One region of the Nocardia sp. XZ_19_369 genome, then DNA from elsewhere that is predicted to be linked to it. Evidence: riboswitches for the same ligand, from Rfam matches in the RefSeq annotation. Region 1 holds a riboswitch; the other holds the start of a gene.
The links. Region 1 has a riboswitch for glycine ahead of gcvP (aminomethyl-transferring glycine dehydrogenase). Riboswitches for the same ligand answer to the same signal wherever they lie in the genome.

Region 1 (3,806 bases):
CGTAGTCCGCCAGGCGCTTCGCGACATCATCGACGGTGACACCGGTCTGCTTGGTGATCTCCCGCAGATCCAGAATGCACTCGTGCGCGACCATGCCGTGCTCGCCGGTGTAGAGCACCGGGAAGTACTCGTCCAGCCTGCGCGCGATGTAGTTGGCCGACGCGATCGCCGTCAAGGTGGCGCTGCGCAGCCCGTCCGCGCCCATCATTCTGATGTACGCCCAGGTGATCGGCAGGATCGAGGCGGAGCCGTAGTTCGCGGCCGACACCGCGTGCGAGTCGGTCACCAGCGGATCGCCCGGCAGGTACTGCGCGAGGTGCGACCGGACCGCCACCGGGCCGACACCCGGACCGCCGCCGCCGTGCGGGATGCAGAACGTCTTGTGCAGGTTCAGGTGGCTCACGTCGCCGCCGAACTTGCCCGGACGAGCAAGGCCGACAAGAGCATTCAGGTTCGCGCCGTCGACGTACACCTGACCGCCCGCGTCGTGCACCAGCTCGCACAGCTCGGCGACCTCGTGCTCGTAGACGCCGTGCGTGGACGGGTAGGTGATCATGATGCAGGCCAGCCGGGCGGCGTGGTCGGCGATCTTGGCCCGCAGGTCGTCCAGGTCGATATCGCCGTTCTCGCGGCACTTGACCACCTCGACGCGCAGCCCGGCCATCGCCGCCGAGGCCGCGTTGGTGCCGTGTGCGCTGGACGGGATCAGGCAGGTATCCCGGTGGGTGTCACCACGATCCAGGTGGTAGCGCCGGATCGCCAGCAGGCCCGCGTACTCGCCCTGGCTGCCCGCGTTGGGCTGCAGGCTCACCGAGTCGTAGCCGGTGATGGCGCACAGCCACTGCTCCAGATCGGTGATCACCTGCAGCAGGCCGGGGGCGTCCTCGACCGGCGCGTACGGGTGCACGCGGGCGAAGCCGGGCCAGGTGATGGCCTCCATCTCGGCGGTCGCGTTGAGCTTCATGGTGCAGGAGCCGAGCGGAATCATGCTGCGGTCCAAGGCGATATCCTTGTCCGACAGCGACCGCAGGTAGCGCAGCATGGCGGTTTCGGTGTGGTACTTGGTGAAGGCCGGGTGGTCGAGGAAATCGGAGGTGCGGTTCTCGATCGCGGCGACCGGGGCCGGCTCGCTCTGCTCGGCCGACAGTGTGGTGCCGAAGGATTCGAGCACGGCCGCGACATGCGCCTCGGTGGTCGCCTCGTCGCAGGCGATGCCGACATGATCGGCGTCGACCAGGCGCAGGTTGATCCCGCGCGACTTCGCCTTCGCGACAACGGCTTCCGCACCACCGGGCACGTGCGCGAGCACGGTATCGAAGAAGGTGTCGTGCACGACCGCACCGTCGAGCCCGGCGGCGATGGTGGCCGCGTGCCGGTGCACGCGGCGGGCGATCTCGCGCAGCCCGTCGGCACCGTGGTAGCTCGCGTACATCGCCGCGACGATGGCCAGCAGCACCTGCGCGGTACAGATGTTGGAGGTGGCCTTCTCGCGCCGGATGTGCTGTTCCCGGGTCTGCAGCGCCAGCCGGTAGGCCACGTCACCGTCGGCGTCCACCGAGACGCCGACCAGTCGGCCCGGCAGCTGCCTGGCATACGCCGTGCGCACTGCCAGATACCCGGCGTGCGGCCCGCCGAAGCCGAGCGGCACACCGAAACGCTGGGTGGTGCCGAAGCAGACGTCCGCGCCCTGGTCGCCGGGCGAGGCGATCAGCGTCATCGCCAGCAGGTCCGCGCCGACCGCGACCAGCGCGCCACGCTCGTGCGCAGCGCTGATCAGCGACGTCCAGTCCACTACACGGCCCGAGGCGCCGGGAGCCTGCACCAGCACGCCGAAGAACTCACCCTCGGGCAGCTCGCCGCCCGCCAGGTCAGCCGGAACGAGCTCGATACCCAGCGGCTGGGCCCGGGTGGTCAGCACGGTTTTGGTCTGCGGGAACAGATCGGTGTCGATGACCAGGCGCGCCGACTTGGACCGGCTGGCCCGGTGCAGCAGGGTCATTGCCTCGGCGGCCGCGGTGGCCTCGTCGAGCATGGACGCGTTGGCCACGTCCATGCCGGTCAGCTCCGACACCATGGTCTGGAAGTTGAGCAGCGCCTCGAGCCTGCCCTGGCTGATCTCCGGCTGGTACGGCGTGTAGGCGGTGTACCAGGCCGGGTTCTCCAGCAGGTTGCGAACGAGCACCGGCGGGGTCAGCGTGTCGTAGTAGCCGAGACCGATCATCGAGGTGGCCACGGTGTTCGAGTGGGCGAGCCCGGCGAGTTCGGTGAGCACCTCGTGTTCGGTTGCCGCGGGCGGCAATCCGGAAAGTCCGGAGCCGTCCAGGATGGTGGCCGGCAAGGCCTTCGTGGCGAGCTCGTCGAGCGAGCCGACGCCGACGACGTCCAGGATCCGGGCGAGTTCGCCCCGGTCGGGTCCGATGTGGCGATCGGCGAATGAGCGAGTCACGGCAGCTCCCATGGGGTCGGGCGGGTCGACGGCGGTCGACGGGTACCAGCCCTCCCCCTCTGTTTTGTTGCCTGAGAGATTCGGACGCTGCGGCCTACTCGAAGGCCGAGCCCCTTTCCCCATCGGCGGGCAGCCCGAAGCCACCGCTTTCCAGAGGCGCCCAAGCCCGCACGGTCCCTGTTGCCTGAGAGATTGACGGGGAGGTGCTGCTCCTTCGGCGCCCGGACTCTGACGAACCCAGGACTCTCCCGCACGGCGTTGGCGCGCCACCAGTTTAAGCCGATGACACGCCGGAACGTGTCACTGGTCCCGTCCCGGCGGTGTCGCGCTCGTCACGTGCAGGTCAGGACCGTTCCAGCAGAAACATAGTTAGATGCGCATATCTACTTAACGACATGTTCTTTGGAACTCCATAAGCCGTGGCCGGGTCCCCGCCCGCTGCACCAGAAATCAAGTGCCACACAGCACAACACCCCGCTACCCTCGACATGTCGGGGAGACGGGGTGTTGTTTCGGTTGGCTACTCTTAACCGGTCTTGCGGCCCATCCGCGCCTTGCGGCGATAGGACAGCTCGTCCTCCGGCCGCTCCGTCACCGCGGACGCGCGTTCCGCGGGGAAGTTGGCGATGGCGCCGGTGAGTTCGTGCATGGCTCCGCTGATGGCGATGCCGAAGACGCCTTGCCCGCCCTGCAGTAAATCAACTACCTCCTCGGCCGAGGTGCACTCGTACACCGAGGTACCGTCGGAGAACAGGGTGATGCCCGCGAGGTCCTGCACTCCCCTGCTGCGTAGGTGGTCGACCGCGATGCGAATGTTCTGTAGCGAGATGCCCGCGTCGAGCAGCCGCTTCACGATCTTGAGGACGAGGATGTCCTTGAACGAGTACAGCCGCTGGCTCCCCGAGCCTGCGGCGCTGCGGATGGAGGGCACCACCAATCCGGTGCGCGCCCAGTAGTCGAGCTGCCGGTAGGTGATCCCGGCCACCTGGCATGCACTGGGTACCCGGTAGCCGACCAGATCGTCGGGAACCGAGTCGTCCGGGAACAGGCCTGGCTGTACCACATCCTGCGATTGCTCTGCCACTGACCACTCCCTTGCTTCGCCGACGGCTAGCCTCATCGATGACCCGGCTCCGTTTCGACCACTGCTTGTACTGACGACCTGGCCAAAACGGACGTGGCCCAACTATCGAGATTACTCCCCTTGATTGTCCAGGGAGCACCATCATCGAGCCAAACGCGACGCGCGGTTGAAGTCTCGACCTCTGGTTCAGCTCCGCGCGTCGTCGGCGTGGCGGCACCGGGGCGGCGGATGGGCCGGTCAGCTGTCGGTGGCCTTGAAGTCGTCCGGTGAGACGGA
Region 2 (3,806 bases), 560 kb from region 1:
GCGGTGGGTTTGCCGACGGTGCAATTCAACCGGGGTGCCACCGTGCGCAACGGGGCGGGCTGGTTCCAGATCAACGCGGCCGAGGACGGCACGCGCATGTCGACATCGCACGCATACCTGCATCCGGTGCTGAACTCGCGCCCGAATCTGGTGGTGCGCACGGACTGCCGGGTCAGCGAGATCCTTTTCGACGAGGCCCGCGGCGCGACCGGCGTGCGCTACCAGCGCCCCGACCTCACCGGCTACGACACCGTCTCGACCCGGCGCGAGGTCGTCGTCACCGCGGGTGCCATCGATACGCCGAAGTTGTTGATGCTGTCCGGGATCGGGCCCGCCGATCATCTGCGGGAGATCGGCATCCCGGTGCTGGTCGACGCGCCCGGGGTCGGCGCGAATCTGGACGACCATGTGGAAGGGCTGGTGTTCTGGGATGCCGCCAAGCCGATGGTTGAGACTTCGACGCAGTGGTGGGAGATCGGGCTCTTCGCGACCACCGACGAGGCGTTGCGCCTGCCGGACGTGATGATGCACTACGGCAGCGTGCCGTTCGATATGAACACCCTGCGCCACGGTTACCCGACCACCGACAACGGTTTCTGCCTGACCCCCAACGTGACCCAGGGACGCTCACGCGGCACCGTCCGGCTACGCACCCGTGACTTCCGGGATCGGCCGAAAGTCGACCCGCGATACTTCACCGATCCGGACGGTCACGACGAAAAGGTCATGCTCGCCGGTATCCGGCTGGCCCGCAAGATCGCCGAGCAGTCGCCGCTGCGCGAGTGGGTCGCCGCCGAGCTCGCACCCGGACCGGACGCGACCACCGACGACGAACTGCTGAGCTATATCCACGCCACCCACAACACCGTCTACCACCCGGCCGCCACCGCGCGGATCGGTGCGCCCGAGGATCCGCTGGCGGTGCTCGATCCGGAGCTGCGGGTGAAGGGGGTGTCGCGGCTGCGGGTGGTCGACGCGTCCGCGATGCCGAAACTGCCCGCGGTGAACCCGAACATCACGGTGATGGCCATGGCGGAGAAGTGCGCGGACCTGATCAGGGGATCAGCCTAGAATGACGGCGTCATGGCGAAACAGGATGGTGAGGACACAGGTAGGGCCGCTGCGGTGCAGTCGGTCGACCGCGCGCTGCTGGTGATGGAGATCATCGCCAAGCTGGGGCAGGCCGGCGTCACGGAGATCGCCGCCGAACTGGGTGTGCACAAATCTACCGTCTCCCGGTTGGTCGCCGTGCTGGAATCACGCGGTTACGTCGAGCAGCTCTCCGACCGCGGCAAGTACCGCCTGGGTTTCTCCATCGTCCGGCTGGCCGGATCCACCAGTGCCCAGGTCGATCTCGTCGGGCAGAGCCAGGGCGCGTGCAACGCGCTGGCGGCCGAAACCGGCGAGACCACGAATATCGCTGTGCTGGACGGTAATCGGATCATCAATATCGTCGAAGCGGCGGGTACCGGCTCGATCGCGCTGCGGTCCTGGGTCGGGCAGAGCTGCCCGGCACACGCCACATCGAGCGGCAAGGTGCTGCTGTCCGGACTCGCACCGGCGGCGCTGCGCAAGCAGGTGGGTCCGAAGCTGGAGGGCTACACCGTCAACACGCTGACCAAGGTCGCCGATCTGGCCGCCCAGCTCGTGGCGGTGCGCGAGAACGGGTGGGCAAGCGTGCGTGAGGAATTGGAGATCGGGCTGAACGCCGTCGCCGCCCCCGTCTTCGACAGCAACGGCGCGATCGTCGCGGCACTGAGCGTTTCGGGGCCGTCGTATCGGCTGGGTCCGGACCGCTTCGCGCCGATGGCGGAACTGGCGATCGCGAGCGCCGCGGACATCAGCCGGCGGCTCGGCTACTTCGGCTGACGGGCCGGGCTGGTGCGGCCGGGGTTCGCCATTGACAACGCGCGCGGCCGCCGACAATACTGAGTGCCGTATTGCGCAGTTGTTGCGCTATATGCAACAACTGAATATTCGCCGCACACGCAGCGGGAGATCTTCATCCAGTCGATGGAGAGCCGAAGGAGCAACACCTCCCGGGAAACTCTCAGGCCCAGTACCGCTGCGCATCAGGCAACTCTGAAAAGTAGTGCATCGAGGCACTCGCCGACGGGGCAAACGCGTAACGCGTGAATCTCTCAGGCCCTAGGACAGAGCGGGAGGAGCCACACTTACGCGCGCGCACGCGTCGACGAAAGGCTCCCCATGGCAGATCCCGCCGCCGATCTCCGCACCCCACTCGATGTCTCCCTGCGCGAATTCGACCCGGTGGTCGCCGCCATGGTCGATCGGGAGACCGACCGCCAGCAGCGCGGGCTGGAAATGATCGCCTCGGAGAACTACGCGCCGCTCGCGGTGATGCAGGCCCAGGGCACCGTGCTGACCAACAAGTACGCCGAGGGCTATCCGGGACGCCGCTACTACGGCGGCTGCGAGCACATCGACGAGATCGAGTCGCTGGCCCTGTCGCGGCTGCGCGCGCTGTTCGGCGCCGAATACGCGAACGTGCAACCACATTCGGGTGCGCAGGCGAACGCCGCGGTGATGCACGCGCTGCTGCGGCCCGGTGACAGCATTCTCGGCTTGGCGCTGGATCACGGTGGTCACCTCACGCACGGCATGAAGATCAACTTCTCCGGGCGGCTGTACGACGTTGCGGCATACCATGTTCGGGCCGAGGACCAGCTGGTCGACATGGCCGAGGTGGCGCGCCTGGCCGAAGAACATCAGCCGAAGCTGATCATCGCGGGCTGGTCGGCTTATCCGCGGCAGCTGGACTTCGCCGAATTCCGGCGGATCGCCGACCAGGTCGGCGCCTACCTGATGGTCGACATGGCGCACTTCGCCGGTCTCGTCGCGGCCGGGTTGCACCCCTCGCCGGTACCGCACGCACACGTCGTCACCTCGACCACGCACAAGACGCTGGGCGGGCCGCGCGGCGGATTCATCCTCGCCACACCGGAATTGGGCAAGAAGCTGGATTCGGCGGTGTTCCCCGGCCAGCAGGGCGGACCGCTCGAGCACGTGATCGCGGCCAAGGCGGTGGCCTTCAAGATGGCGGCCGAGCCTGCGTTCCGCGAACGGCAGGAGCGGACCCTCGCGGGTGCCCGTTTGCTGGCCGAGCGGCTGCTGGCCGAGGATTGCCGGGCCGCCGGTATCGGGGTGGTCAGCGGCGGTACCGACGTGCACTTGGTGCTCGTCGATCTGCGCGATGCGCCGTTGGACGGTAAGCAGGGCGAGGATCTGTTGCAGCGACTGGGAATCACGGTGAACCGCAACGCAATTCCGTTCGATCCGCGACCGCCGATGGTCAGCTCGGGCCTGCGGATCGGTACCCCGGCGCTGGCCGCGCGCGGCTTCGATATCGCGGCGTTCACCGAGGTCGCCGACATCATCGCGACGGCGCTGTGTACCGGCGAGGCCTCGGCGGCGCTCACCAAGCGGGTGGACGCCTTGGCGCAGCAGTTCCCGCTGTACGTCGGAATGCGGAATCCGGCGTGACCATCAGCGTTTTCGACCTGTTCCGGGTCGGTGTCGGTCCGTCGAGCTCGCACACGGTCGGGCCGATGCGCGCCGCGGCCGCGTTCGTTGAGCGATTGAAAGACCTCAGCGTGCTGCACGAGACGGCCGCGCTGCGGGTGGAGCTGTACGGGTCGCTCGGGGCGACCGGGCGTGGTCACGGCAGTGTCGAGGCGATCGTCGCCGGACTGTCGGGTGCGCAACCCGAGACCGTCGACCCGGACGCCATGCGCGCCACCGTGGCCACGGCACGCGCCGCCGGCCGGTTGTATCTGGGCGGTGTG

Region 2: linked by a shared signal. The riboswitch ahead of glyA (serine hydroxymethyltransferase) and the one ahead of gcvP (aminomethyl-transferring glycine dehydrogenase) in region 1 are both predicted to bind glycine.

The regions. Positions count from the first base shown of each region.
Region 1 is NZ_JACVED010000002.1:1,139,657-1,143,462, forward strand. It holds gene gcvP (aminomethyl-transferring glycine dehydrogenase) at 1-2,458, opposite strand, end outside; glycine riboswitch at 2,608-2,707, opposite strand; gene IBX18_RS11210 (MerR family transcriptional regulator) at 2,973-3,566, opposite strand; gene IBX18_RS11215 (bifunctional nuclease family protein) at 3,768-3,806, opposite strand, start outside.
Region 2 is NZ_JACVED010000002.1:582,936-586,741, forward strand. It holds gene IBX18_RS08645 (GMC family oxidoreductase) at 1-1,071, shown strand, start outside; gene IBX18_RS08650 (IclR family transcriptional regulator) at 1,084-1,869, shown strand; glycine riboswitch at 2,073-2,167, shown strand; gene glyA (serine hydroxymethyltransferase) at 2,209-3,504, shown strand; gene IBX18_RS08660 (L-serine ammonia-lyase) at 3,501-3,806, shown strand, end outside.